3 regions of the Shewanella sp. 4_MG-2023 genome follow, and region 2 is predicted to be linked to each of the others. Evidence: predicted binding sites of a transcription regulator. Region 2 holds the regulator's gene; each other region holds the start of a gene.
The links. Region 2 encodes MetJ, which represses methionine synthesis genes. Its sites were predicted from a motif close to TAGACGTCTAGACGTCTA; they were not measured.
Positions count from the first base shown of each region.

Region 1: the regulator MetJ is predicted to act here: its motif matches at 5,964-5,981, upstream of metK (methionine adenosyltransferase).
Region 3: the regulator MetJ is predicted to act here: its motif matches at 8,436-8,453, upstream of msrA (peptide-methionine (S)-S-oxide reductase MsrA).

Region 1 covers NZ_JAUORL010000009.1:98,869-108,916, forward strand. Annotated here, with positions in the region: gene Q4546_RS07105 (dicarboxylate/amino acid:cation symporter) at 1-1,190, shown strand, start outside; gene Q4546_RS07110 (META domain-containing protein) at 1,262-1,678, opposite strand; gene Q4546_RS07115 (hypothetical protein) at 1,872-2,099, shown strand; gene Q4546_RS07120 (GNAT family N-acetyltransferase) at 2,096-2,638, shown strand; gene Q4546_RS07125 (hypothetical protein) at 2,689-3,054, shown strand; gene Q4546_RS07130 (GNAT family N-acetyltransferase) at 3,102-3,692, opposite strand; gene Q4546_RS07135 (flavin reductase family protein) at 4,009-4,611, shown strand; gene metK (methionine adenosyltransferase) at 4,770-5,921, opposite strand; gene Q4546_RS07145 (winged helix-turn-helix domain-containing protein) at 6,704-8,788, shown strand; gene Q4546_RS07150 (S8 family serine peptidase) at 8,995-10,048, shown strand, end outside.
Region 2 covers NZ_JAUORL010000023.1:64,780-74,827, reverse strand. Annotated here, with positions in the region: gene Q4546_RS13510 (peptidase domain-containing ABC transporter) at 1-1,605, opposite strand, end outside; gene Q4546_RS13505 (ABC transporter transmembrane domain-containing protein) at 1,602-3,284, opposite strand; gene Q4546_RS13500 (SDR family oxidoreductase) at 3,634-4,353, opposite strand; gene Q4546_RS13495 (LysR family transcriptional regulator) at 4,491-5,396, shown strand; gene Q4546_RS13490 (conjugal transfer protein TraF) at 5,519-6,709, shown strand; gene Q4546_RS13485 (sulfite exporter TauE/SafE family protein) at 6,771-7,511, opposite strand; gene metJ (met regulon transcriptional regulator MetJ) at 7,662-7,976, opposite strand; gene metB (cystathionine gamma-synthase) at 8,184-9,344, shown strand; gene Q4546_RS13470 (bifunctional aspartate kinase/homoserine dehydrogenase II) at 9,407-10,048, shown strand, end outside.
Region 3 covers NZ_JAUORL010000019.1:67,358-77,405, forward strand. Annotated here, with positions in the region: gene Q4546_RS12035 (MATE family efflux transporter) at 177-1,547, opposite strand; gene Q4546_RS12040 (riboflavin synthase subunit alpha) at 1,577-2,194, shown strand; gene Q4546_RS12045 (CPXCG motif-containing cysteine-rich protein) at 2,261-2,461, opposite strand; gene thrS (threonine--tRNA ligase) at 2,848-4,776, shown strand; gene infC (translation initiation factor IF-3) at 4,780-5,322, shown strand; gene rpmI (50S ribosomal protein L35) at 5,412-5,606, shown strand; gene rplT (50S ribosomal protein L20) at 5,625-5,984, shown strand; gene Q4546_RS12070 (GNAT family N-acetyltransferase) at 6,084-6,653, shown strand; gene trxB (thioredoxin-disulfide reductase) at 6,834-7,787, opposite strand; gene msrA (peptide-methionine (S)-S-oxide reductase MsrA) at 7,944-8,423, opposite strand; gene astE (succinylglutamate desuccinylase) at 8,597-9,628, shown strand; gene Q4546_RS12090 (thiamine pyrophosphate-dependent dehydrogenase E1 component subunit alpha) at 9,778-10,048, shown strand, end outside.

The DNA.
Region 1 (10,048 bases), on a different contig from region 2:
GTACTTTGTTTGTAAATACCATCAAAATGTTAATTATTCCTTTGGTATTTTGCTCGCTCATTGTTGGTGTGACCTCGATGCAGGATACGGCGAAAATGGGCCGAATTGGCTTTAAGTCTTTTGCCTTTTATTTAGGTACCACTTCGATTGCTATCAGTATTGGCCTGCTTGTCGGTTATATCATGCAGCCTGGTGCAGGTCTTGGTCTTAAAGGGGCTGCAGCTGCAGCCGATGTAAAGCAAGCGCCAAGCTTAATGGATACCTTGATTAATATTGTGCCGACTAACCCTGTCGCGGCACTAGCCAGTGGTCAAATTCTGCAGGTAATTGTATTTGCTGTGGCATTAGGTATTTCACTGGTGTTAATCGGCGAGCGTGGCAAGCCTGCGATTAAGCTATTTGAAAGCTTAGCAGAAGCCATGTACAAGCTGACTGACATGGTGATGAAGTTAGCACCTTATGGCGTGTTTGGCCTGATGGCTTGGGTTGCAGGTGAGTATGGCTTAGAGATGTTGTTGCCGCTAATTAAAGTCATTGTAGCGGTTTATTTGGGGTGTGCATTACATATTCTTGGTTTTTACAGCTTAGTATTAACTGTGTTTGGCAAACTCAATCCGCTGCAGTTTTTTAAAGGCATTGCTAATGCGATGGCGGTGGCATTTACCACTTCAAGTTCAGCAGGAACCCTGCCGGCGAGCATGAAGTGTGCCAGTGAAAACTTAGGTGTGAATAAAAAGATTTCAAGCTTTGTATTGCCACTGGGAACCACCATTAATATGGATGGCACAGCGCTTTATCAGGGCGTAACTGCGTTATTTGTTGCTCAGGCATTTGGGGTGGATTTAACTTGGGTTGAATACATAACGATTATTCTTACCGCGACTTTAGCCTCAATTGGCACTGCGGGTGTGCCTGGCGCTGGTTTAGTGATGTTGACCTTGGTGTTAACAACGGTAGGCTTACCACTTGAAGGTGTGGCAATTATTGCCGGTATCGACCGAATATTAGATATGGCGCGAACAGTGGTTAACGTTTCAGGAGACTTAGTGGCAACGACTATGATTGCTCGCTCTGAAGATGAACTTGATGTTGAGCATTATAATGCGGATATGGAGCAGTCTGCGATGATTGTGCAGCAGGCAGAAACTGAATTACAACAAACTGAGTCACAGGTAAAAATACCTAGCTAGCATCATGCTGTGAGCGATTGATACAAAAAGAGTGAAGCTATGGCTTCACTCTTTTTTTGTTTAATCGCAAGCTAATCTTGTTTAGCCAATACCAATAAGGTGGCGCCATCTTGAGATTTTAGTAATAGCTTACCCGATTTCGCTTGTTTGATATTGGTGACTAACGTCATTGCTTTCATAATACTTTGCTCTTGCTGCATCAATACTTCAACACAGGCCATTCTGGTAGTGCCTGCAGGCGTTAAGCTTAGCTTATCTTGTTGCTGGCTATAATCACCAAAGAAGCGGTTACAGCTGTTGTTGCCAGATAATTTACCTTCTTCAGCAAAGGTAATTTGTGCAGGGCTATTATCAATCACAGGATTTGATAGCGCGGTTTCAATATGCCAACTGCCAAGTAGATTGACTTGTTCAACTGGAGGCGGCGCACTTTGACAAGCACTGAGTCCAAAAATAATACAACACGCGCCGAGGAGAGGTTTGAACATGAGAGGCATTTCCAAATAGGGTCGTTAATAGCCATAGTATATACTGAGTTACATTGATTTTTTCATCTTGAATAATAATTAATGATAATTTACTGATTTTATTACCGCCTTATTTAATCAATAAATGTTAAATCAGCCGAATCTGCCCGATAAGGCGATACAATAAGGCTATTAGCCAAAAAGAGTGAGTTTAATGAGTAACATTTTTAAAATTTTGCATGCCGTTGGATTGATTTTTGTCGCCGTCGGCGCTGGTTTGTATTTATTCACTGAAGTGGCTAGTCAAGTCTCTGGCATGTTAGTCGTGGCGTGTTTAATTGGGCTTGGGTTTGTCATCATGGCGCCTTATCCGGTAGCCCTGGTTTTTAGTTGGGCGCAAAAACAAGCCGTAAACTCAACTGATGATGAGCAAGATAAATGAAAGTTAGTTATCGATTAGCCCAACGAGATGATGCCGCTGAAATTGCTCAGCTTGAGCTAACTCATATGCATGATGAGCTAGGGGCAAATGGACAGGAGATGGCAGGGCAACACTTTTCGGAGCCGCAAATTACCAGCTTAATTAATCAAGGCTGGATAATGCTGGCTTGCTGCGATAGCAAGATTATTGGTTATGTTATTGCTGGCCCTTGGTCCCTATTTAAATCTTGGTCTATCTATCAAGCGATATTAAAGCGCTTACCCAGTATCGAAATGGGTTATAGCCGTTTATCTGAGAGTAACAGTTGCCAATATGGTCCTATTTGGATCCATAGTAATCATCGCGGCCAAGGTATTTTTGAACAACTGGTTAGTCAGTTAGCAAGGCATGTAGGCAAAAAGCTACCTTATATGGTCACCTTCATTGCTGAAGATAATGCATTATCTTTTGCCGCACATACCCGTAAGGCATCGATGGAAGTGGTCGATTATTTTGGCTTTCAGCAGCGTGATTATTATTTACTGGTGTTAGCTAATTAGTATCGTACTCTCATCGAAAAAGACATCAAGATGAGGTTTAAGAGGTCACTATGGAACAAAATACAACTCAGCTGTTTAATGAGTTATTTGCATCTTATTTGTCGTTAAGACTATCAGCATTCGAGAATTTAAAAATTGTAGTGGGTGTGCTTGCGGCTAATGATTTGGATTGTGAAGCATTTGAGCTTAATAAGCAGCCGACAACCAGCGGGAATGCTCAGTCAATATATGCAGTAAAATGGCAAGACCAATGGATTTTATGCGGGCGTTCAAATGGTTATCAAGAGCAAATTGTGCTGAGTACTGACAATCACCTACTTGATACTGACAATGGTCGAGTGATGAATGTACCAGTTTTATCATTACAGCAGATTTCCTTTATGTGTGTCGAAACTGCGCATTTTGATCACTGTTAACGAAACGATTATTAACGCGAAGTTTTTAACAAGCGGTTGCTTTTAAACTATTTTCTAGAAGAAAGTTGAGTCTGCAGCTGCATTAGCACCAATGGTTTTTGTGGTGAATGATGTTTTAGATAAAGTTGTTGAATATCATTTGTCGCCAGTTTTACCTCATTGAAGCCATGCTCTTGATAAAGTTGGGTTAAATGGGGTAAGGAAAATACAAAACATTGCTCGCATTTTAGTTTTTCAGCAATGAATGCTAGCAATGTATGGGCAAGTCCACCGCCTCTATACTCACTAGCAACGACAAGGCCGGTTACCAACTGATATTGGCCAATGGGCTTTATTCTTACTACCGCAATAATACTATTGTCAGGATTATTGCGACTCTTTCCTTTAGCAATAGCGGCACTAGAAACTGTATTAACAGGTTCATTCATTTCTTTATCAATATTCGACTGCTGTAACTGAGTATCTTGAGCCATGATCACCGCTATATCTTCTTTCATTGTTGGCTTTGAATAAGGCATCTGTTGTTTGTAAAACTGTTTCAGCATTGACCAGCACTTTTGTTGCCCGGCTGTCATCGCTGGTGCTATTGACGTTTTGAATTGAGTGACATCATCAAATAACCATTGGGTTTTACGCATTAAATTTTTACCTATTGAGTATGTAGAGCGATAAAGTTCTGAAAGGTGAAAGCTCATTCTTTTGTTATTGGATGGCACAATTTTAATGTTTAATTGATGGCTTAGATAGAAAAGACTCGCTTCATTACTCCCTTGTTAGAATTGAGCAATTGTCATTCTGAACAGCGGTTTGATATCTTGCAAAGGAGTTTCATCTTTAACCGATCAAAATGTGTTGGGTTAACATATTTTTAAAACCTATACAGCGTACATACCTGACATAGTACTGTTAAAGTTGAATGTGATTTACCCTATTAAGAATATTTGCGAGAGCCTAATGTTATTGTCGCCACAACAGTTAAGTAAGCAACAAATATATAAGTTATTGATTGGTGGAGTAACGCCTAGACCCATCGCATGGGTTTCCACTATTTCTGTTGATGGGGTGGCCAATTTAGCACCTTTTTCGTTTTTTACTGTGGCCAGCGCTAACCCGCCAGTGCTGTGTTTCAACCCTATGGGCATGGATGATGGTCAGGAAAAGGATACGTTAACTAATATTCGCCAACAGGGTGAATTTGTCATCAATACAGTGAGCTATCCTGATTTAGCGGTGATGAATGAAACTTGCCATCATATTCCTGCGGATATAGATGAATTTGAGTATGCCAACATTGAAAAAGCCCCAGCATCTATAGTTAAGCCGAGTCTCGTTAAGCAAGCGCTAATTAGCTTTGAGTGCCAGCTTAATCAGATTATTGATTTGGGCAATGAACCGTTATCAGGCCATTTAATATTAGGTAATGTCGTCGCTATTCATGTTAAAGATGACATCATTGAGGATTTTAGAATCGATAGTGACAAATTAGATGCCATAGGAAGAATGGCCGGCAGTGATTACTGCTTAATCAGAGAGAAGGTTAAGCTTACTCGTAAGTAGTGACCGTTTATGTGCTCTGCAGAACGATAGCGAAATAAAACTATAGCGAAATAAAACTATAGCGAAATAGTCCAAGTTGAATCAATCAGCTAATTATAGATATAAAAAAACCGTCAATTGACGGTTTTTTTAGTTTTACATACTGTAATGAGGGCTAATTATAGACCGGCATCAGCACGTAAGATTTCAGCTTTATCAGTCGCTTCCCATGGGAATTCGTTACGGCCGAAGTGACCATAAGCAGCAGTTTGTTGGTAAATTGGACGAGCCAAATCCAACATCGCTGTTAGGCCGTAAGGGCGCAGTTCGAAGTGTTGACGAACTAACTTAATTAATACGTCTTCTGATACTTTACCGGTACCAAATGTTTCGATGCTAATTGAGGTAGGCTCTGCTACACCGATTGCATAAGAAACTTGGATTTCACAACGATCTGCAAGACCTGCAGCGACGATGTTCTTCGCTACATAACGTGCAGCGTATGCAGCACTACGGTCAACTTTTGATGGGTCTTTACCTGAGAAAGCACCACCACCATGACGCGCCATGCCGCCATAGGTATCAACGATGATTTTACGACCGGTTAAACCACAGTCACCTACAGGGCCACCAATAACAAAACGGCCAGTTGGGTTGATGAAGTACTTAGTATCTTTGTTTAACCACTGTGATGGTAAAACTGGCTTAATGATGGTTTCCATTACGCCTTCGATTAAGTCTTCCTGACTAACATCTTCACGATGTTGAGTTGATAGAACGATTGCATCGATACCAACAATTTTACCTTCATCATAAGCAAAGGTAACTTGGCTTTTTGCATCTGGGCGAAGCCAAGGTAAGGTGCCATCTTTACGTACTTCAGATTGACGTTTCACAAGTTTGTGAGCGTAAGTAATAGGAGCAGGCATTAATACGTCAGTTTCGTTGCTGGCATAACCAAACATTAAACCTTGGTCACCAGCGCCTTGTTCTGCAGGATCACTGCGGTCAACACCTTGGTTGATATCAGGAGACTGCTTACCAATGGCATTTAAAATGGCGCAAGAATCAGCATCAAAACCCATATCAGAATGAGTGTAACCAATTTCACGCACTGTTTTACGCGTGATTTCTTCGATATCAACCCATGCAGAAGTTGTGACTTCACCACCGACTAATACCATGCCTGTTTTTACGTAAGTTTCACAAGCAACACGCGCTTTAGGGTCTTGCTCTAAAATTGCGTCTAATACTGCATCAGAAATCTGATCAGCGATTTTATCTGGATGACCTTCTGAGACCGACTCAGAGGTGAACAAGTGGTTTGCCATAATGGGAAATCTCGTCTTTTTGAATTTGAACGTGTAGAGGTATCTACATCTAGACGTCTATTTTAGTCGAATTTAAAAATGATAACACCCCCCAATACGATAATAAGTCAAAAATTGTGCAATGCCGCAAATAATTAAATTCAACCTAAAAGCTTGTTTAGGAATTAGTTGTGCTTATCTTTATGATTGTATTAGTTTAATGTGTTTTTTGTGGTGATATTTTTTAAGGCTGTATGCTAAATTAAACAATTTATTTAGCCAGTGGATTTGGGCTTATCAATAGAGGCCCCCTTATTGACTTACTAGAAATATGGTCATTAAGCCTTATGTAAACCAGCAAGATTCCACTTTATTGTACCTATACAGAGTTTGATAAGCCTTAAGAGAGGCTAAGCTCTGAAAAAATACTGTGGTTAACCTCGTGTCTTTATTGAATAAAATCAGACAAGTAAGTTGTATTTTAAATAATGCTGCTGTGCCTTTAGCATTTATCACTAAAAAAAGCGCCAATATCAACACAAATCGCTTGTTAAATAAATGTAAACCTAATTGTTAGCTGGTACGCTATTTTGTATACTACCAAGCTATAACTCATAATATTTATTTATATAAAGTGAATGTTTATATTTCGATACAAGTTGTAACACTGGTTAATTCTTTTATTAACAGTGGCTTAATTAATTTTGTGTCAAACAACTTGTGCGTAGAATGGTTTTTATTTGATTTATATTTATGATGACTAGTGAAAATAATAATAATAACAAATTACTAGGTGAGACTTGATGGCATTACTTCAGTATCAAATAGGGCCGTGTACGTTAGATTGCAGCATAATGACCTTAAGCTGTGGTGATAAGACAATTAAGTTGTCGGCTAAAGTGTTTGAGTTGCTGAAACTGTTTATTGATAGTCCAGATCATATTGTTTCTCGCCAAACAGCAATTGATACCATCTGGGATGGTAACCAAGCTGTTGGTGAAAAAGGTTTCACTAATTCAGTATGGCTAATACGAAAATCCTTTAAAGATTTACATATTGAAGCTGATTTACTGCTGACATTACCAAAACTTGGTTACCAATTAGTGTTACCGATTTCATTAATTTCTTCAGCTAATGAGGAGACGAGTCTTTCAGATATCACTCACAAAAAGGCAGGCCGTAAACATACCGTGTTGGCAGTTTTTGTGCTCGCATTTGTGATACTACTCAGTTATTCCGCTTATCAATTTATCAAATCTTTTACAGAGCCTGAAGCCGCAGCCGCTTTGGCGTCACCAATAAAAAGTAAAGTGACCAATTTTGAAGGGGTTGAAGAGCATATTGCCGTGTCCAATGATGGCAAATACCTTGCGATGCAATGGCGTAATGGTCAGCAACCGGGCAAAATTTATATTAAAGAGCTTAATAACAATGACTCGCCACTGAAATTAATTTCGTTTGTCGATAGTGAAGAAGCTTCTCCCGCTTGGTCGCCGTCCGATCAAAAACTGGCTTACGTGCGAGTTTTAGCTAGTGGTGTTTGCCAAGTAAGAGTAAGGCATTTACAGCAAAATACCGATGATCTTGTGACTGAGGGCTGCTTTTATTTGCCATTTAAACGAGTACTGAGCTGGTCAAAAAATGATGAAGATACACTTATTTTTGCGAAGCAATTAACTGATAGAGTGGCTTTGTTTTCATATTCGATGTCGACAAAGCAAAGTACACAATTAACCAAGCCCGGTAAAAACGAGGTAGACTTTTCGCCTCATCAATTGACCAATAATGATGAAATTGCGTTTATCAGAGAAAAAAGTTCATCACTTCAAATGAGCCTGCTATTAAAACGTGGTGAAAGTGATGTTGTTGATTTAATAGCGAATAGTGTCAGTATTATTGACTATGACTTTAGTTATCAAAATGACAGCTTTTATGTGAATCATATTGAAGGATCAAATTTAGTGATTTCTAAAATTGATCTGTTAGGTAATGTTCAGCATACCATTCCATTTACTGGCTTAATCAGTAGCGTCACTTATTCCGATGTGACCGAGACGCTATTTATTAGCGAGCACATTTCAAAAGAGTATATTGCACAACTGAGCTATCAAAACCAAAAAGTACTGCGAAAAATCTCCTCATCTTCACGAGACATGTATGCCCGTTATTCAAAAAAGACTGGTGATATTTTATTTTTGTCAAATCGTTCAAAATTGTGGTCCACCTGGAAAAATAACCAAGTCACTAGTAAAAACCTGACTAAAAGCATGGGGAATGCAGGGGTCGTGGGGGTATCGCCTACCAGTGAGATGTTTGCCGTCACCATCAACCGTAATGATAAACAAACCTTATATTTAGGTAATATTCAGTCGGAACTATTTGAAAGAGTTGATATTGGCGATCTTGCAGCCGAAAACATCAGTTGGTCTAAAGATGGCAGGGCTATCTATTTTAAAGGCACTGAAAATGAGAGTAGTGGCATTTATCGTTATTCACTTGATGATAAATTACAGCCAATTAAGTTTGGCCAAGGGAATTATGCTGTTGAAGGTGAGTCCCCAGATATACTGTATATGTCGAAGTTTAATTTAAATGGTATTTGGCGTTTTGATGCCAATACTAATGAAGTTAGCCAGATTACCGATCGTTTAGCTAAATATGATTTTGGCTCATTTTACTATGAAGATGGCTTTGTATATTTCGTCGAACGCACAGTAAAACAAGACCTGATCCAACGAATCAATGCTGCTGGCGAGATACAAACTGTGATGTCATTTCCAGCGAATACAGTGCGCAAGTTTTTTGGTTTATCAAGCGCTGATGAACAGTCTTTATTGTTAACATTAAAGGTTGCTAACGAGGCCGATGTTGTTGGTTATCGCCTCTAACTAGTGTTGTTAGTATTATGTTTTTCGTAGTTAAGTGTCTGTATTTAAATGAAAAAGATAATTAAAAGATATAAGCTAGACAAGCGCAGATATAAATATGAGTATTAAATGAATCTGAGGTTGTTGTGACAATGTTCCTTGCACGTTATTAATTGGTTAGAGCCTGAAAAAGGCCGAATAACAAAAAATAACGTGAAGGAATGGAAATGAAATTTAATAAATGCACGCTCGCATTATGCGTCTCAACCGCCATTCTGTCGGGTGCTCTACATGCGAATGCTCAGACCGAATCAGTATCAGCATATGGTAGCGCTCAGCAGCAAGAACGCGCGACCTATACTCTATATTTAACAAATGCCGCAGCTATCGAGCGCCAAGGTGATAAACGCGATTACACGCAACGCCTTGCTGAAGTTAGCAAATTACAAGATCAAGTATTCAACCAAATTAAAGCCATTGATCCGCAGGCAATATTAACAGCGCGTTCAGGGTTAGTTGCGAATATAATCAATGTTGAACTGCAAAGCGGCTCAGTTGCTCAAGTTAAGGCGCTTGATGCAGTGCAACGTATTTTCAGTGCCAGCAATACTAGCAGCGTTAAGCAAACTGAAGCGACTCAGTCTGTTCAGCAAAATGCTACGGTAATGGCCGATGAAGAAGTTGCCTTACTGACTCCATATACTGGCAATGAATCGGCTGGTGCTGGTGTTAGCGTTGCAATCATTTCTACCGGTATTGATTACACTTTACCAATATTTGGTGGTTCAGGTGTTTATGGCGAAAATAATGACCCTGAAACGCCTCCACCGGCTGGCAGTTATTTAGAAGCCTTAGAAAATGGCGCTATTGAATATAGCGGCTTCCCTACAGCGGTAGTTGCAGGTGGTTGGGATTTTTCAAGCGAAAACTACGGTAATGACGCTAACCCAATCGATCAAAATCTTAGCTATGTGGATTGGAGTGGTTGGGAATATCCAACAGGTATGGGCACAGAGCTTGCGAGTATCGTGCATCAACTTGCACCTGGTGCATCACTTCATGCTTATAAAGTCTATAACGTATCGGGCGCAAGTTGGGACCCTACTTATATTTCGGCGTCAGGACCTTCATTAGATAAACTTGTTCAAGCCTTTGAGCATGCTCTTGACCCTAACCAAGATGGTGATATTAGTGACCGTATCGATATTGCATTACTAGAGGCTTCTGGCGCGGGTGCATTCTTTGATATCGATGGTAATGCCTCGGTAAGCTTACTGCAAT
Region 2 (10,048 bases):
GAAAATATCAGGTTGTGATGGGCTATAAGCCACCCAATGCCTAAATATTTCAGTGTCATATTGTTTTAAATTTTTCCCATTCACGGTGACAAATCCAGCTTGTGCTTCCAACACGCCTAAGGCGCTCAGTAGCAAGGTTGATTTACCACAGGCATTGGGCCCTATAACGGCAACTAATTCACCGGGTTCTATGTCTACATTCACACCTGATAGTGCCGGCTCTCCTTCAGCTTTATATCTCAGGGTTAAATGCTGAAATGAAATTGCTGGTGCTTGAGTGTTATCAGGGGTGTCTAAGCGTAATTCTGATTGTTCCGTTGTTGCCTGCATGAACCGATCAAACTGTTTTACGGCAACATCCATCATGGTGAATTTTTGTTGAGATGAAAATGCCAGTTGTGCAGGGCCTGTAATCCGCCAAATCATCATCACACAGGCAATTAATGCACCGGAGGAAATCGTTTGATTTAGTACTAAAAATATTCCCGTAAACACTGTGATGAGTGCAGTGAATAAACTCAGTGAATGAGCAATGGCTGCATTTAGGCCATTTCGTTTAGCATAAAGAAAATTCTGGCGACTATTTTCACGGCATTGACGAATAAATTTTGTTTGCCAGCCTTCAGTATCACCAGCCGCTTTGAGTTGCAGTAGATTTTTCGCTAGTTCGCTTAGGGTATTTTGATACTCGCCACTAATTGTTGGCGAGGCTGCCTGAACATAGCGGCTGACGACTTTCATCACCAAGTAATACAGCATCAACATGCCAATAGGCACTAATACTAGCCAGCCACTTAAAAACATAATCGCCAGCAGCGCAATAATAGTGAAGGGCAGGTCGACTAAGCCGCCGCCTCCAGGGCCAGATAAGAGCATTCTGACTTTTTCTGCATTACGCATTCTAGCGATATGATTTGAAATGCCGACGCGTGACAGTACCATTAACGGCATGTGTAATAGTCGATAAAAGGTTATCTGGGAAAGGTCTCTAGCAAATCGATTACTGGTGGTGGCAAGAATTTGCGCCCGCGCTAAGCGGGTTGATACTAATACGCCAACAGCAAGCGCTCCACCTAAGGCTATGCTGGGGAGTATGGAGGGTGTTTGACCACCAATGACTCGGTCATATACAGCCATGGTAAACAGAGGTACTGCTAACCCTGTAATACTGGACAGTAAACTCAGCCAGAAAACGGGACGATACCATTTAGTTCTCTTACTCATGTGAGCGGCGAATGCTTGAACACTCTTTTTACTACGAGGTAAGGCATCAATAACAAATAAGTATGCATCATCTGTTAGCTGAGCCATATCGACCGTTTGCCAATGATTATTCTCTAGTTTTTCGAACTGATGTCCCTGTCTTCTTGCTATAAAGGCATTGTCTTTCGCTGGGACAACTAAGAAAGGGTAGATGGTTAAATGCAGGGTACTATCTGACGGTTTAATAACAGAGAAACCAATTTGATGTTTTTTTAATAAGCGGGAAACAGCGAGAGTATTGAGATCGTTTTCAGTGTCACTAGCCACGTTACTGGCTTGAGTGTAAAGACCTAATTGTTGTAACAGCTCAACTAGTAATGGTTTTAGTTCTAAAGTCTTCATAGGATCACCTCCTGTGAATCACTATTATCCACGTGCGGCGATTTATTAGTTTTTTTAGGCTGAGCATGTCCCTCAATTGTGACAACTTCATCACTAATTTTACCGATTTCAGGGTAGTGGGATGCCGCTACAATGGTCATTTGTTGTTTCAGTTGGGCCAATAAAGTGAGTAGTTTATTTTGGGCATCGGCATCAAGTGAAATCATCGGCTCATCCAATAGCAATATCGACGGTTTTTGGACTATCGCTCTGACTATTGCAATGAGTTTAATTGCCCCTTTATTTAGCATTTGGTTGTCATTTTCACCGACTGAAGTTTGATAACCATTGGGCAATTCGGCAATTTTAGCCGTTAAGCCTAAACTGTCAGCAATTGCCATTGCTTGTGGTTCATACTCTGCTCGGAACATGGTCATATTCTCAAGTAAACTACCTGCAAATAAGGTTGGCCAAGGGGCAACATAGTTAACGGACTGTCGAAACTCTTTACTATCGTGTGCATGAAGTAAAACCCCATCAATGGCGACTTCACCTGTACTTATCTTTTGAAATCCAGCAATGATACTGAGTAAGTGGCTAGCATGACTCAGGGGATTTGATTGCAGGGTAACTAAGGTTTTAGGGAGGATCTCTAAATTCAACTGTTGAATGACAGTGCCTAAATTACTGCTATCGACTTTTTGAAACCTAATAGGGCCGTTAGGGATTTTTTGTTGATAGATTTTTTCAGCACTAAACGCTTCGGCTGGAATGGCGGTCAAATCATCTACGTGTGACATCGCCGTTTTGGCACTCACAAGTCGAGAACGAAGGCTAATAATTGCACTTAATGGTGCGATGGCGCGACCCGCTAATATTGAACATGCAGCCAGTCCACCCGTTGTAAGCGAACCGTTAAGGACTTCTAAACAACCTAGCATCACTAATATTAGTGTTGTTCCTTGCGATGCTGCTTGGATGACTTCTTGTAACTTAGCTGATAACCAATCGACTTGTTGCTGTTGTGCTAGTCGCTGGTGGTTTATTTTATTATAAATACTGGCTAATCGGTCTTCTAAAGATAGGGCCTTGGCTGTGGTTAGCCCTGATAACACCAGTATCAACATTCGGGTTCGTTCAGCATCTGAAAGAGCGAGATCCTCAGTGGCTATGGCGAGTTTTTTGCCAATGACATAAACCAGAGCGCCAACAAGTACCCAGACGACTATCGGAATGAATACCAGCGGGCCACCAATATAGGCAACCAATGCAAGAAAAATGAGCACAAATGGAAAATCCATGAGTGCCACAATTGCTTGCCCTGAATAGAGCTCTCGCATACTCGCAATACTGGCTAAACCATTAGTAACTTTACCTGTTCCCATGGATTCAACATGGTGATAGTCCGCTTGCATGAGCTTATTAACCACCTTGGTTGTGGTTTCTAATTCAAAATTGGCTGCTGATGCTGCAAGTAGCCAACTGCGGCCATATCTGAGTAATAATTCCAGTAAAATCGCAATCGCCACACCAGAAACAAGAATAGTGGCAGTACCATAACCTTGATTTGGCAGAATACGATCGTAGATTTGTAGCATGGTGAATGGCAGCGCAAGCGACAATAAATTGATAAATGTCGATGACAATAATAGCTCGGGAAAGGCTTTATTCCTGGAAAATAAACTGAAGTTTTCCTGCATACAAAAAATGTCCTTTTTATCGCAATGCGTAACGACTAAGCAATCAATAAACCAATGATTTAAGCGTAGCTTGTTTTAGTCAGTTTTCCTTACCTTAATCTAACTTAATTTAAATATTAAGCAATCAATATAACATCTTGGGGGTAAACTGATTTTTAATCAGATGCAGCGAGTTTGCTCGAAATGGCGGCATTATTACGAGGGATAAGAGAATGAGTTTGCATGAGGTACGCGTGGAGTATGTAAAGGGAGGCCGCTTATTAAAATTAATGCAAAGATAATAAAAAACCATGAGTAATAACTCATGGTTTTTAGCTGAAATGTAGACCTATCTAGACTTGATATATTCTTAAGGTTGTTGGCGAGTTGGCGCTAAGACAATTTCTCGTACACAAACATTTTGCGGCATTTCAAAGGCAAATACAGCCGCATCAGCAACTGCTGTAGGCTCGATAACGCCGCCCATGAACTCTTTCCATTCTTGGTAGCCGGCTTTAATATCTTCATCGGTTGTGTGGCTAAGCAGGGCCGTTTCAACAGCGCCTGGAGCGATAGTCACCATTCGCACATCATCCATCGCCACTTCTTCGCGGATATTTTCAGTTAGCGCATGCACAGCAAACTTACTGGCACAATATGCTGCATGGTTAGGGAATGTTTTACGACCCGCTATAGAGCTTACGTTGATAATAGTGCCTGTTTTACGGGCTTTCATATCAGCAAGCACAGCGTGAATACCATTAAGCACGCCCATCACATTGATGTTGAGCATTTGGCTCCACTGGGCAGGATCTTGTACATCTGCTTGACCAAGTAGCATTACGCCAGCGTTATTGACTAAACAGCCAACAGGGCCAAACTTTGCTTCAGCAGTCGCAATCGCTGTTTTCATCGCTGCAGCATCAGTAACATCAACGCTAACAGATAAGCTGTTGGGCAGGTTAAGTGCTTGCATTGGTTCAACGCGACGAGCAAGTAAAAGTAGTGGGTGACCTTTAGCGCTAAATGCATTCGCCATAGCGGCGCCAATACCTGATGATGCGCCAGTAATGACAACAAGTGATTTCATGATTTTTACCTCGTTCGTTAAGTTGTGTCCATTATAGGTAATGGCTCATTGTTGATATATAATCCACAAAGAACATCATTGTTTACCTGTGGCTCCTAATAACTTGTTGATGACCACAAACTAAAATAGACATTATTATGAACTTAGACATAAATTTGATTGATATCAGAGCCTTTGTGGTGATTGCTGAGCAAGGTAACTTTACTCAAGCTGCACAGGTCTTAGGCTGCTCACGTTCGCATTTATCAAAGCAATTATTAAGTTTAGAAAAATTTCTTGGTGTTAGCCTAATTATTAGAACCACCAGAACCCAAAGACTGACAGAGCAAGGTCAGCAATTGCTGTTGCAATGCCAGCAAGCGTTAGCGCAAATCGATCAGGTGGTGGCAATGACATTAGACAGCGCTGAAACATTACAGGGCAATATTCACATTAATTGCGTTGGCGGGGTGATTGGTGAAGATATTTTAGTGGCGTTGGTGAATGATTTTATTAAACAGTATCCTGAAATTACCATCGATCTTGATTTTAGTAGCCAGCGGGTTGATTTAATCGAGGGCCATTTTGATATTGTATTTCGCATGGGCGAACTGGCAGATTCAAGCTTGGTGGCCAGAAAGCTGATGGATATCGAAAACCGCACTTTAGTCGCCCCTGAATACTTAGCGAAATATGGTCAACCGCAGCATCCAAGCGAGCTTAATAATCACCTGTGTATTACTGGCTCGATCAGCCATTGGCGCTTTGGCCATAGGCAAGATGCTCAAGCTGTAGACGTTGCCATTAAGGGCGGTTTTAAGTGTAAAAATGGCCGCGCTATGAAAGCCAGCGCCTTAGCAGGAAATGGCATTGTGCGATTACCTTATTTATATTGCGCTAATGAAATTGCAGCGGGTCAATTAGTGAATGTGTTTAATGATTGGCATATTCCCGACACGCCTTTTTATATGCTTTACCATAAAGATAAATTCCAACCAGAAAGGCTGAAAAAATTTATTCAATTCACCATGGAAAATTTTAAGCGCTATCTACCTGATTCATAAAATAACATTTAAAAAACGGCTGATTAAATTCATCTATGCCGTAAAAGTCTAACGGGATTGAAGCCTATTTTTAATTTTTTCGACTATCTTTATTAGATAATTAAAAATGAAAATGGTGAATGATGAGATCCTTAGCGCTGCTATTGTTTTTACTGCTGTTTGCGATAAATACGCAAGCGGGTCAGCTTTATTTTGAAGCTCGCAGTGATAGCATGGGCGGTACAGGTGTAGCCTCATCAAGCCGTATCGGCGCAAGTTTTATTAATCCCGCTTTACTGGCTATTTACGCCCCAAAAACCAATGAGTTCTCCTTACTGTTACCGGTTGTGGCTGCTGAAGTGGATGATAGCGACAATATGCTTGATAAGTTTGACTCACTACAAGACAGTTTTGATGACTTAGAAACGGCCATAAACGGCAATGATACTGATGATATTGCTAGTTTTCGTGATGATTTAGTTATTAATTTAAATGCCCTCAACGGCACTAACGCCTCGGTATCAGCCGCAATTGGCGCAGCATTAGTATTGCCAACTCAAACCGTGCCAATGGCGCTATTTTCCAAAAGTCACCTTGACGCTATGGGCGTTGCTGATATTGCTCAAGGTGATATTGATATGCTGACTAATCTCGATCCCGCCAACCCTCCTGCAGATCTCACTGACTTAGACTCTCAAGGCATTGTATTAGCCGCCGGAGTCACAGATTTTGGGGTGGCGTTAAGCTTTCCACTATCTATAGTTAACATGCCTGTAAAAGTTGGGATTTCACCTAAGTTTCAACGCATTGATACCTATCATTACAGTGCCAGTGCCAATAACTTTGATGTCGATGATTTTGATGATGATAAATATCGAAATGATGACAGCTTATTTAACCTTGATCTTGGGGTGGCTATTGAGCCAACAGAAAGCTTAACCTTAGGGCTGTCTGCTCGTAATTTATTCAGTAAAAAAATAACCACAGTTGAAGCTCAAGGACGGACATTTGAATACCAAATTGAGCCGTTAGTCACAGTGGGAGCTGCTTATGATTGGTCCAGAGTCACCTTAACCACGGATATTGATCTGGTGGAGCAAAGCCGTTTTAGCGAGTTTGATGCGGTGCAGTATTGGCGAGTGGGCGGTGAAGTTAAAGCCACTGACTGGCTGTTTTTACGCATGGGCTACCGCCATGACTTAAAAGATAATAGCGTAGATATTTACTCTTTCGGCACCGGCTTTGCCATCGGCCAAGCCTTTAAGCTGGATATGAGCGGCAGCTATGGTGATGATGCCATTGGCGCTGTGCTGCAAACTTCTTATCACTTTTAAGCGTTATCATTTTTAGCTGTCATCATTGTTGCATTTATATCTGCCACAAAAAGATGATCGACTAGCCTGCTGATAATTCAATTAACGACTTAAGGGTTAGCAATAATGCACTTAAGCTACATAACACCATAGTGGCGATGCGAGTCTTATTTTTATCAACCTTATTGGTTAGCTTTCCTGCGGCAATATTTCCGAGTATGACAGATGGCAATAGCATCAATGACAACCACAGATGCTTTGCTTCCACTAAGCCTGCAAGCATTAAAATAATCAGTGCGATCATTGAGCTGAAAACAAAAAAGATCGATAGCGCGGCTCTAAACTGCGGCGCATCTTTACCGGCTAATAAAATCGCTAATGGTGGCCCACCAATGGCGGCAATATTTCCAAATACCCCCGACAAGACACCTGCAATAAATAGCGAAAGCCGATTTACTGGCGCTGTGATCTTAAAAATACTCAGCAACACCGCTGCGCCGACAATAAAGGCAATGGCTAACCCCAGTACTGCTTGGGGGGCAAACAGTAATAAACCTGCGCCCATAAAGCCACCAGGTATTCGCCCCAGCAGCGCATATTGCAGCCCATTAAACTCCAGTTGAGTACGTTCACGCAATAAGGTCAATAAGGCGATGGAAAAACCCATCATAATCACAGGGGCTGGGACTAATTGTGAGTCGATGATATAGAGAAGTGGACTGGCAACAACCGCAAGCCCAAAACCGATAAGGCCTTGGGTTAATGCGCCTAGAAAAATGATAACCGATGCAAGCATCAAGGTCTGCGGATCGATAAATTCCATTGTCGACTCTTTAGGCGCAATACTGCAACTCACTCTCAGCTTGAGAGCTCGATGCGTTAAATGACGAGCAGTGTTTGATTAATTGAGCAGGCTTATGCTTTAGCGCAAGTACTTTAGCGCAAGTACTTCAGCGCTAGTCGCTAGCTTGACTTAATCAAGATCTTCCCACTCAATTCCCATGGCATCCATCAAAGCTTTTGCTTCAGATGGGATGCTATCAGGCCCTTCTTTTGATAAGTCACCGTCATTTGGCAGTGGTTGTCCAGTGTAGGCATGCAAAAATGCTTCACACAGTAGTTCACTATTGGTTGCATGACGTAAGTTATTAACCTGGCGGCGGGTACGTTCATCAGTCAATACTTTTAAAACTTTTAAAGGTATGGATACCGTGATTTTTTTAACTTGTTCATTTTTTTTGCCATGTTCGGCATATGGGCTGATATAGTCGCCATTCCATTCAGTCATTAACTCACCTTTATACGATAGATTCGTGGCAGATTTTAACCGCTAAATAATAACAGTCAAATTATTGCGGTTATTCTATAACGAATGGAAATAGATTTCTTTATGTTTAGACGTCTAAACGGCTGATTTGTATTGACGATGTGACTTAGCTTAGGTACATTTAGCCATCTAGACATCTCTTTAGTGTGTATTCTTTAGGAGTTTACAATGAGCAAACATCGCGCAGCTACGCTAGCAGTACGCCAAGGTATCGAGTCAGATACCCAATACGGCGCTGTAGTCCCGCCGATTTATCTATCAACAAACTATTCTTTTGATGGCCATAAAAACCCTAGAGAGTTTGATTATAGTCGTTCAGGAAACCCGACGCGCTGCGTGTTAGGTGAAGCCATTGCCAAACTTGAACATGGCGCTACTGGGGTGGTTACTTGTACCGGTATGGCTGCGATTACCTTGGTCACTAGTTTATTAGGCCCCGATGATTTACTGATTGTGCCTCACGATTGTTATGGCGGTAGTTACCGTTTGTTCACAAATCTTGCCAACAAAGGCCAATTTAAATTACTGGTGATTGATCAAACAGATGAGCAAGCACTCAGTGATGCGATTGCTCAGAAACCTAAAATGGTGTGGTTAGAAACGCCGTCAAACCCATTATTACGTGTTGTTGATATCAAAGCTATTGCTGAGCAAAGCCATAAAGTCGATGCCTTAGTTGTGGTTGATAACACCTTTTTATCGCCAATTTTGCAACAGCCATTAGAGCTAGGCGCTGATATCGTCATGCATTCCACCACCAAATATATCAATGGTCATAGTGACGTTGTAGGTGGCGCTGTGGTGGCAAAAGACCCTGAACTGGGTGAGTTACTACACTGGTGGTCAAACACCTTAGGGCTAACAGGCTCGGCTTTTGATAGTTACCTAACCTTACGTGGCATTCGTACTTTAGCTGTACGTATTCGCGAGCATCAAAAAAATGCTGAGCAAGTTATTGACGTACTTCAGGCCAGCAATCTTGTCGAAAAAGTGTATTATCCAGGCTTAAAAGACCACCCAGGTCACGATATTGCAGCTAAGCAACAACAAGGCTTCGGCGCTATGTTAAGTTTCGAACTTAAAGGTGGTGAAGCAGAAGTGGTCGCCTTTTTAAATGCACTGTCTATTTTCAGTGTTGCTGAAAGCTTAGGCGGAGTGGAAAGCTTAGTTGCCGTACCTGCAACCATGACCCATAGAGCAATGGCGCCTGCAGCACGGTATGAAGCTGGCATTAAAGATACTTTACTGCGACTATCTGTCGGGATTGAAGATGCTGAAGACTTGGTTGCCGATATTGAAGTAGGCTTAGCTGCTGTCGCTGCGCTTTAAGTTAATCTCCCTTGGCTATATTCATGTAGTCAGGCTGGTATATGTTGTTTAAGGAGTGAAAAATGGCCCGCAGTCATTTACATAAATTTGGTGGTTCAAGTCTTGCTGATGCAGATTGCTATCGCCGCGTTGCCCATATTTTACTGACTCATGGCAACAGTGATGATTTAGTCGTTGTTTCAGCTGCGGGTAAAAGTACTAACTTTTTATATAAATTACTCTCCTTAAGAGAAAACGGTGACTTGTGGCAAGAAGAGCTACAAGTACTGGTGAGCTATCAGCAAAACCTGATTGAGCAACTTCTCTCAAACGAACAAGCGCGCGATTTACGTGAGCGCCTATCAACCGATAAATCGCAATTAGTCAGTTTATTGTCCCTTGAAGAGCGCAATGAATTTCAGCTCAATCATGTATTAAGCTTTGGTGAGCGTTGGTCAGCACGATTAATGGCAGCCTTATTAAGAGAGTCTGGCGTTGCTGCCGCGAATATTGATGCCTGCTCACTGCTGGTGGCTGATGAAGGGCCTGTGCCGAATATTCGTCTTGATGAGTCCCGCGAAAAAGTCCAAAAGCTGCTGGATGCTAATCCAAATACACGCTTAGTGATCACCGGCTTTATCTGCGCCAACAGTAAAGGGGATACATTATTACTTGGCCGCAATGGCTCAGATTACAGCGCCACCTTAATTGCCAGCTTAGCGGAC
Region 3 (10,048 bases), on a different contig from region 2:
TCGTTGGGACGAGCGATATATTACGGGATACGCGTTTTGATGCAAGCAAAAAAATCAAAAATATGAACGAGTGGCGATTTGCTGTGCAAATTGAGTCATATAGCAGCGTAGGCGTGTTTTTTTTAAACATTATCAGCATGCTCATCTCGTTCAAATTTTATAACGGCTAGTTAAAATTAACTTCTATCTTCCAATACTGCTTTGAAATTAGCATTCTTTTGAATATAAATAAGTCGTAATGCAAATAACACTGCAGCACTGGTTAAGCCCGCGATTAAGCCTATCCAAAAGCCATGTGCGCCCATCGCAGGTACAATGATATCTGTACGCGCAAGTATATAGCCAAGTGTCATGCCAATGGCCCAGTAAGACACTAAAGTAATATAAAAGGCACTCTTAGTGTCTTTATAACCGCGAAGAGCGCCAGCAGCCACAACTTGGATAGAATCAGATAATTGGTATAAAGCTGCAAGGAACATTAAGCTACCCGCTAGCGCAACGACTTCAGGGTTATTATTGTAAAGGAGGGCTATTTCAGTTTTGAACGATACAGTAATGATTGCCGTTACCACTGCTAATGAAAATGCCAATATCAGTCCTATTTTTGTGACCATTTTGGATATTTCAACTTTATCCTGACCGAGGAAATAACCCACTCTTATCGAAACGGCAATACCGATTGATAATGGCAACATAAATACGATTGATGAGAAGTTGAGGGCAATTTGATGCCCAGCAACGACATTAGCACCTAGGGGCGCTAATAATAAGGCAATAACAGCGAATAGACTGACTTCAAAAAATAATGCCATAGCGATAGGGGTGCCATGTTTCATCATTTCCCATATCGTCTTCCAATTAGGTTTATTTAATTTGGAAAATGGCGCTATCTCTGCAAATTTCTTATGGAATTGCATGTAAATCATCATGGCAATCAACATTGCCCAAAACACTAATGCAGTTGCAATACCACAACCAGCACCGCCCATCGCAGGGACCCCGAAATGGCCATAGATAAAGATATAGTTGGCAGGGATATTAACCGCAAGACCGACAAAGCCAATAACCATCGTCGGTAATGTATAAGAGATGCCTTCAGAGCAGCCCCGTAGTATTTGGTACAAAATAAATGCAGGTACACCCCACATAAAACCATGTAAATAGCCTGCACTTAACTCGGCTAATTCAGGTTCTAAAGCCATCATGGTAAAAATAGTTTTAGCAAATGAGAGGAACAACAACACACCAACACTGCCAATTATGGCAATATAGAATGCTTGCGACATCAAGGGTTGGATTGCTTTTGGATTATTAGCGCCGTGATGATGGGCAAACACTGGTGTAAATGCCAACAGTAGCCCTTGCACAAACAATAAAGCAGGTAACCATAAGCTGGTACCAATCGCGACTGCAGCCATATCGACAGCGCTGACTCTACCGGCCATAACAGTATCGATAAATCCCATCATTGTTTGGGTAACTTGAGCAATCAATACTGGCATTGCCAGTTGGATTAATTTTTTGGCCTGAAAGCCTGTGTTATTCATTTAAAAACCTTCAACTAAAGAGCACAAATATGTTTACTGGTATCGTACAAGCGACGTGTGATGTTATTACAATTAAAGCACAGAGTGGTTTAAAAACATTTGAAGTTAATATTCCAGGAGAGCTACAGCATGGTTTAGAAACTGGTGCGAGTGTGGCAAATAACGGTGTTTGTTTAACGGTCACAAAGCTGGTGAATAATAGAGTTTATTTTGATGTAATGGAAGAGACCTTACAGCTAACAAACTTAAATTTTATTGAACCGGGTGACAAAATCAATATTGAACGTTCTTTGACCTTCGGAAAAGAGATAGGTGGCCACATTTTGTCAGGTCATGTTCATACCATGGCAACAATTACCCACATAAGTCATACCGATGAGCATTACAATTTAACATTAACAGTACCGGCTAAATGGATGGATTATATCTTCTATAAAGGTTTTATAGGCGTCAATGGATGCAGTTTAACGGTAGGAGAGATTGATCAAGACCAGTTCAAGTTACATTTGATCCCAGAAACGCTCAAATTAACTAATTTGAGTGACTGCAAACTGGGTGACAAAATCAATATCGAAATCGATAGTCAAACTCAAGTTATAGTCGATACAGTAGAAAGAATTTTAGCTAAAAAATCATTGCTAAAATAGCCTACAAAGGCTTAGATTGATGACACATTCTAAGCCTATTAAAGCAGGTTTTTACATGTTCAACTGTTAATAGAACTGTTCATCATCAGAATCTATAAATAATTGAATGGTTCTATTTGAATCGTTTACTTGCAATCGCATATGGATTGGATTGCAGCACACTCGACAATCATCATAATACTCTTGATCTCCACAACTAGTATCAATATGAACATGTTGATTATGGCCGCAATGTGGACAACTTATTACTCGGCTGACTAAATTCATAACTTCCCCCAGTATTTAACATTAAAGCATTTGCAAAACTAAAAAACCTTTAACCGTTTAGCAGCAAGCAGGATTGAGCTTGGAATTAAGTATAGTAAACATTAGTAAAACTCGCGTAATGCCAAAGTTGTCAGTTGAGGTAGCAGCTGCATTGGCTATTAAAAGTTAATCGAGTCATCCAAGAAGTGTAAAAAGCTGTTGTGATGGTGTTTTATTCAATTTTTCGACTGAGTTAGCTTGCTTGCAAAAGGCCTTTTCACATACAATGCGTATTCATGCCACTTATGACTCAGACTCCTGTAATGTCTGATGTTCGGTGGCATTTCTTTTATATATTAATTACCAAGTGGCCCTACGTGTGGGTCACCACTGGATAAGGAAATGAAATGCCTATTATTACTTTGCCTGATGGCAGCAAACGTGAGTTTGCCGATTCTGTTTCTACTTTAGATGTCGCTGCCGACATCGGTCCTGGTTTAGCTAAAGCGTGTATTGCTGGTCGTGTGAACGGTGAACTCGTTGATGCTTGTGATTTAATTACCACAGATTCAGAACTTTCAATCATTACGGCTAAAAATGAAGAGGGTGTTGAAATCCTTCGCCATTCTTGTGCGCACTTATTAGGTCATGCTATTAAGCAAATGTGGCCTGAAACTAAAATGGCAATCGGTCCAGTTATTGATAATGGCTTTTACTACGATATCGATTTAGATCACAAGCTTACTCAAGAAGATATCGATGCGTTAGAAAAACGTATGCAAGCATTAGCTAAAACAAATTATAGCGTTGTTAAGAAAGTGGTTTCTTGGCAAGAAGCCCGTGATACGTTCGAAGCTCGTGGTGAAGAATACAAAATTGCAATCTTAGATGAAAATATCAGCAAAGATGCAACCCCAGCGCTTTACCATCACGAAGAATATATTGATATGTGTCGTGGACCTCATGTACCTAACATGAAGTTCTGTCAAAACTTTAAGTTAATGAGTGTTGCTGGTGCATACTGGCGCGGTAACTCTGACAATAAAATGCTACAACGTGTTTACGGTACTGCTTGGGCAGACAAAAAAGCTCTTAAAGTACATTTAAACCGTCTTGAAGAAGCGGCTAAACGTGACCACCGTAAAATTGGTAAACAGTTAGACCTTTATCATATGCAAGAAGAAGCGCCAGGAATGGTGTTTTGGCACAATGATGGTTGGAGCTTATATTTAGAGCTTGAGAAGTTTATTCGTCAAAAACTAGGGCAATACACTTACCAAGAAGTTAAAGGTCCATTAATGATGGATCGTAACTTGTGGGAACGCTCTGGCCATTGGGACAAATACGCTGATGCGATGTTCACAACGAACAGTGAAAACCGTGAATATGCGATTAAGCCTATGAACTGTCCGGGACACGTACAGATCTTTAACCAAGGGTTGAAGTCTTACCGTGATTTGCCATTAAAAATGGCTGAGTTTGGTTGTTGTCATCGTAACGAACCATCAGGTTCTTTACATGGCCTAATGCGCGTTCGTGGCTTTACTCAAGATGACGCACACGTATTCTGTACCGATGACCAAGTTCAAGAACAAGTCAGTGAATGTATTCAAATGGTGTATGACACATACGGTACGTTTGGATTTGAAAATATCGTCGTTAAATTATCAACTCGTCCAGAAAAACGTATTGGTGATGACGATATGTGGGATCGTGCTGAAGAAGCATTAAAGAAAGCACTTAAGGCTAATGATATCGAATTTGATATTTTACCTGGTGAAGGTGCGTTCTATGGCCCAAAAATCGAATTTACTTTGCATGATTGCTTAGATCGTGCGTGGCAATGTGGTACAGTGCAACTTGATTATGCGTTACCTTCACGTTTAGGTGCTACCTATGTTGCTGAAGATAACACTCGTCAAACACCGGTTATGATTCACAGAGCTATTTTAGGCTCACTTGAGCGCTTCCTCGGTATTCTAATTGAAGAGTATGCAGGTAAATTCCCGACATGGCTTGCACCAGTGCAAGTAATTGTTATGAACATTACTGATAAACAGTCTGATTATGTAGATGAAATTGTTAAAACTTTCAAAGAAAGTGGCATTCGAGCATCTAAAGACTTGAGGAATGAGAAAATAGGCTTTAAAATACGTGAACATACGTTAAAGCGTGTACCTTATTTATTGGTCGTTGGTGATCAAGAGATAGAAAATAAGGAAGTTGCGGTACGAACACGTGACGGTATCGATTTAGGCAAGATTAAAATCAATGATTTTATTGCCAAGATACAAAAACAAATTTCGAGCCGTAGTCTAATTTTGTTGGAGGAATAGGTCATAAAGATCAAGAGAGCAGCAGGGCGACAGCCAGCCCCTAATCGTATTAACGAAGAAATCACTGGCGTACCAGAAGTTCGTCTATCGGATATCGAAGGCGAATCTGTTGGAATCGTAAGTATTTCACAGGCTCAAGAATTAGCTGATGAAGCAGGTGTAGACCTGGTTGAAATTAGTCCTAACGCTGAGCCTCCGGTCTGTCGCATTATGGACTACGGTAAGTTCCTTTTTGATAAAGCGAAAGCTCAAAAAGAACAAAAGAAGAAGCAGAAACAGGTCCAGCTGAAGGAAATTAAATTCCGTCCTGGCACTGATGAAAACGACTATCAGGTAAAACTACGCAACCTGATTCGTTTTCTAGAAGATGGGGACAAAGCGAAAATTACGCTGCGTTTCCGTGGTCGCGAAATGGCACACCAAAGCTTAGGTATGGATCTTTTGAACCGTATCAAAGCAGATTTGGAAACATATGCTGTTGTTGAATCTTTCCCGAAAATGGAAGGTCGACAAGCAGTTATGGTCCTAGCACCTAAAAAGAAATAGTAGGGCAACCAATTAAAAAGTAGCAAAATCCTTTTTGAGGGTTTTGCTCGCCTTACGTTTTATTAATGTCCCAATGCGGAGTTTTAGCAATGCCTAAAATGAAAACAGATAAGGGTGTCCAAAAACGCTTCAGAAAAACCGCTAATGGTTTCAAGCGCAAACAGGCACACTTACGTCATATTTTGACAAAGAAGAGCACTAAGCGTAAACGTCACTTACGTGCTAAATGTTTAGTAGCTAAGTCTGATGTGCCAGCAATTGCACGTCAACTACCATACGCTTAATTAAAGGAGATATGAACAATGCCTAGAGTTAAGCGTGGTGTAACCGCTCGTGCTCGTCACAAGAAAGTACTTAAATTAGCCAAAGGTTATTACGGAGCTCGCTCTCGTACTTTCCGTGTTGCTGTTCAAGCAGTAACTAAAGCTGGTCAATATGCTTACCGTGACCGTCGTCAAAAGAAACGTCAATTCCGTCAACTTTGGATTGCACGTATCAATGCGGCATCTCGTCAAAATGGTCTTTCTTATAGCCGTTTCATTAACGGTCTTAAAAAAGCTTCGATCGAAATCGATCGTAAAATTTTGGCTGACATCGCTGTATTCGACAAAGTTGTTTTCACAATTTTAGTTGAAAAAGCAAAAGAAGCTTTAGCTAAGTAATTAGTTATTATTCTTTAAAAAAGGAACCTTAGGGTTCCTTTTTTTATATCTAAAATTTAGAATCTTGCCATTGTGTTTGACTTATTGGAAGTAGGTGTTATGAAAACCCAGTTAGCAACAGACAGATTATCAATTGCTATTATGACGCTTGATGATGCCGATTTACTTTACGCTCTAGACCAAAATCCCGATGTGATGAAATATATAAACGGCGGAAAACCTACCTCAAAATCTGATATAGAACATATTTCTATACCACGTTTGGCAAGTTATTTAACGCCATCCAAAGGGTGGGGCTTTTGGAAGGTGTTTGAAAAGCGAGAACTAGATACTGTTGATCGTCGTGATAACTTTGTTGGTTGGATATTGATTAGGCCCATGGGCTTTTTCAGTGAGACCCCTGAATTTAATAATCTTGAAATTGGTTGGCGATTCAAACAATCAGCTTGGGGGAAAGGTTATGCGACAGAAAGCGCCAAAGCAGTGATTAAATTATTGGTAGAGGAACAACCAATTATTGAACGTTTTACAGCAATAGCGGATAAGGATAATTTAGGTTCAATTAAAATTATGAAGAAAATAGGAATGGAATTTATCTGTCAGCAGTTTCATTCAGATGTTAATGGCAAAACTGAAGTTGTAATATACAGTTTGAAAGTTAACCATTAAAAAAATGAGTAATGTGCAGTAATAGTGTTAAACAAAAACTGGTCAACTGTATAAACAACAGCCTTCACCTGTGTTATTCACATCGATAAAATACAAACAATAAAAAAGCCATCACAATAATGGATGGCTTGTCGCTACTAGCTCACTATGTGTAAACTAGTAGATTACAAAGTGACGATTCTACTTTTGTGCGTCTAAGTAACGCTCGGCATCTAACGCAGCCATACAACCTGATCCTGCTGAAGTAATAGCTTGACGATAATGTTGATCCATTACGTCACCACAAGCATAAATGCCTTCAACACTTGTCTGAGTTGCGTTACCTTGAAGGCCACTGTTGACGGTAATGTAACCGTAGTTCATATCAAGTTGACCGTCAAAAATACCGGTGTTTGGGCTATGACCAATCGCAATGAAAACGCCAGCAACCTCTAAATCTGAAATTGACTCATCTTTAGTGCTTTTCATTTTAAGACCGGTAACACCCATGTTGTCACCGACGACTTCATCAAGAGTTTGATCTAAGTGTAGGATGATATTGCCATTAGCAACTTTATCCATCAGACGGTTGATCAGGATCTTTTCTGATCGGAAAGAATCACGACGGTGGATTAAATGCACCTCAGAAGCAATATTACTTAAATAAAGCGCTTCTTCAACAGCAGTGTTACCACCACCAACTACAGCCACTTTTTGGTTACGATAAAAGAAACCATCACAGGTAGCACAGGCTGATACACCACGGCCCATAAATGCTTCTTCAGATGGAAGGCCTAAATATTTGGCAGATGCACCAGTTGCAATGATTAATGCGTCACAAGTAAACTCACCATTGTCTCCTTTTAATCGGTAAGGGCGCTGGCTAAAATCAACTTCATTAATATGATCAAAGATAATTTCAGTATCAAACTTTTCAGCATGTTCTTGCATTCTTGCCATTAATGCTGGACCGGTTAAGCCATTAGCATCGCCTGGCCAGTTTTCAACTTCAGTAGTCGTAGTCAGTTGACCACCTTGTTGCATCCCAGTGATCATGACAGGCTTCAAATTTGCACGTGCTGCGTAAACTGCAGCAGTATAACCAGCAGGGCCAGAACCTAAAATTAACAGGTTAATATGACGAGCTTGACTCATTTTTTTATTTCTCCATTACATGCTTTAAGCAATTTGCATGGATTGTAGGGAATTTACAGGGTGGGGTAAAGTAGCGATTGCTCCAAGATATAGATTGAGGCAATCGATACCGTACACAAAAGACACCAAGGACTTATCGCATTAGACTTTTACATGCTAATAACTAATATGACAACTTGGTAAGCCATTCTTTTCTAGATAGTTTTGGTGGTATTCTTCCGCCGGATGAAAGGTTTGAACCGGTACAATTTCAGTTACAATTTGTCGTAATCCCCATTTACCACTTTGAATTAGCAACAATTTAGATTGCTCTGCTAATAATTTTTGTTCTTGGCTGTGGAAAAAAATAGTGCTTCGATATTGGCTGCCAATATCACCACCTTGCATATTTAGAGTGGTTGGATTGTGGTTTTGCCAAAAAACGATCAACAACTCTTTATAGCTAACGATATGTTCGTCAAACTCAACCTGTACCACTTCTGCATGGCCCGTTACGCCCGCTTTCACTTGCTCGTAGGTCTGAAATTTGTCATTTCCCCCCATATAACCGCATTGTGCTGCAACTACACCATTTATTTGTTTAAAAAAATATTCAACGCCCCAAAAACAGCCTGCACCAAAAGTTGCTATAGTCATATGATACCCGTAAAGAAGTCTAGATGGCTAAAAGTATATTTATTCTAATAAATAATGCAAGCAAAGATTTACACTCTGTTAAATGTTACTTAACGTTAGCTTCCCCTAAATGTGATAGAATCCGACTACCGTTTGAAACCATTCAATATTTAAAGCCGCATCAAGGAGTCAGCGTGTTTCAACAATTAATGGATGACAAAGATTTTTTAGCATTTACGTTAACTAACATTAATAACAAGGTGCCAGAACAGCGCTTTGAATTGTCAAATAAAACAACAGTTACGATTTTAGATAACGGGATTATTTGTTTTAATCCAGCTCAAGGGTCGACTAAAGACATTGTTTTATCTTGTGCCATACATGGTAACGAAACAGCACCTATTGAAATCTGTAACGAACTCATAAATAATTTATTAAAAGAAACAATCGTTACAAAACAAAGAGTCCTGTTTATAATTGGCAATCCAGATTCCATACTCAGCCAAACACGCTTTGTAGAAGAGAATATGAATCGTTTGTTCAGTGGGGCACATTCTTCCGGTTTAGGTTTATCAAATAAAGAAAGAGTTAGAGCAAAAAAATTAGAGGAATATGTAGCTAATTTTTATCTTCAAAATAATAGCTCACAACGAATACATTACGACTTACACACCGCGATAAAGCCGTCTAAACATGAGAAATTTGCGATTTATCCTTACAGGCCTGGACGTAGCTTTAGTGCTGATCAAATTATGTTTTTAGCGGGTTGTGATGTTGACACCATTTTATTCCATCATGAACCTACCACTACTTTTAGCTATTATTCATCAGAACAATTCAAAGCCGATGCATTTACAGTCGAACTGGGTAAAGTGATGCCTTTTGGCGAGAATGATATGTTAAAATTTGCCAATACTAAAAAGATGCTTTTGCAGTTGATAACTCAACAACAAGTTGAACTAGCTCCTTTTGATAAAGACAAACTTCACTTATATAAAGTGTCTCGTTCCATTAACAAGCAGTTTGATGATTTCAAATTCACCTTTGATAAGACAACGGTAAATTTTTCTGGGTTCAAGCAAAATCATGTATTAGCAACGGAAGGTGACACTGAGATTAAGGTCATTTATCCATACGAAGCTATCGTTTTTCCTAATGAAAATGTACCTGTGGGCCAACGTACAGTATTATGTTTAGTGCCAGCACCTAATGAAGACATTCAATAAGTTGTAAAGCTAAATATACATTTTATATGACAGGATATTCACTAAGTGGAATGAACATTAGTTGATAGAAAGTTTACGTTAACGTAATGTTCGTTCGCATATAATAAATTACGCTTTATTTTTAAGGCTACAAATAACAAGAGCACAATATGAGCAACGCAACACTGACTAATGAAACAGTGCATCGTGTCAGCTTCTTAGACAAAGCTTCATTGCACATTCCTATTTTAAAAATTCTACAAGCTGATGGCACAACTTACGAAAATGCCGTCATGCCCGTTATTGATAAAGCCTTGGCTGAACGTATACATGATACTTGTGTTTTTACCCGAGTATTAGATGAACGTATGTTAAGTGCTCAAAGGCAAGGTCGTATTAGTTTTTATATGACTTGTACTGGCGAAGAAGCCTCTATCATTG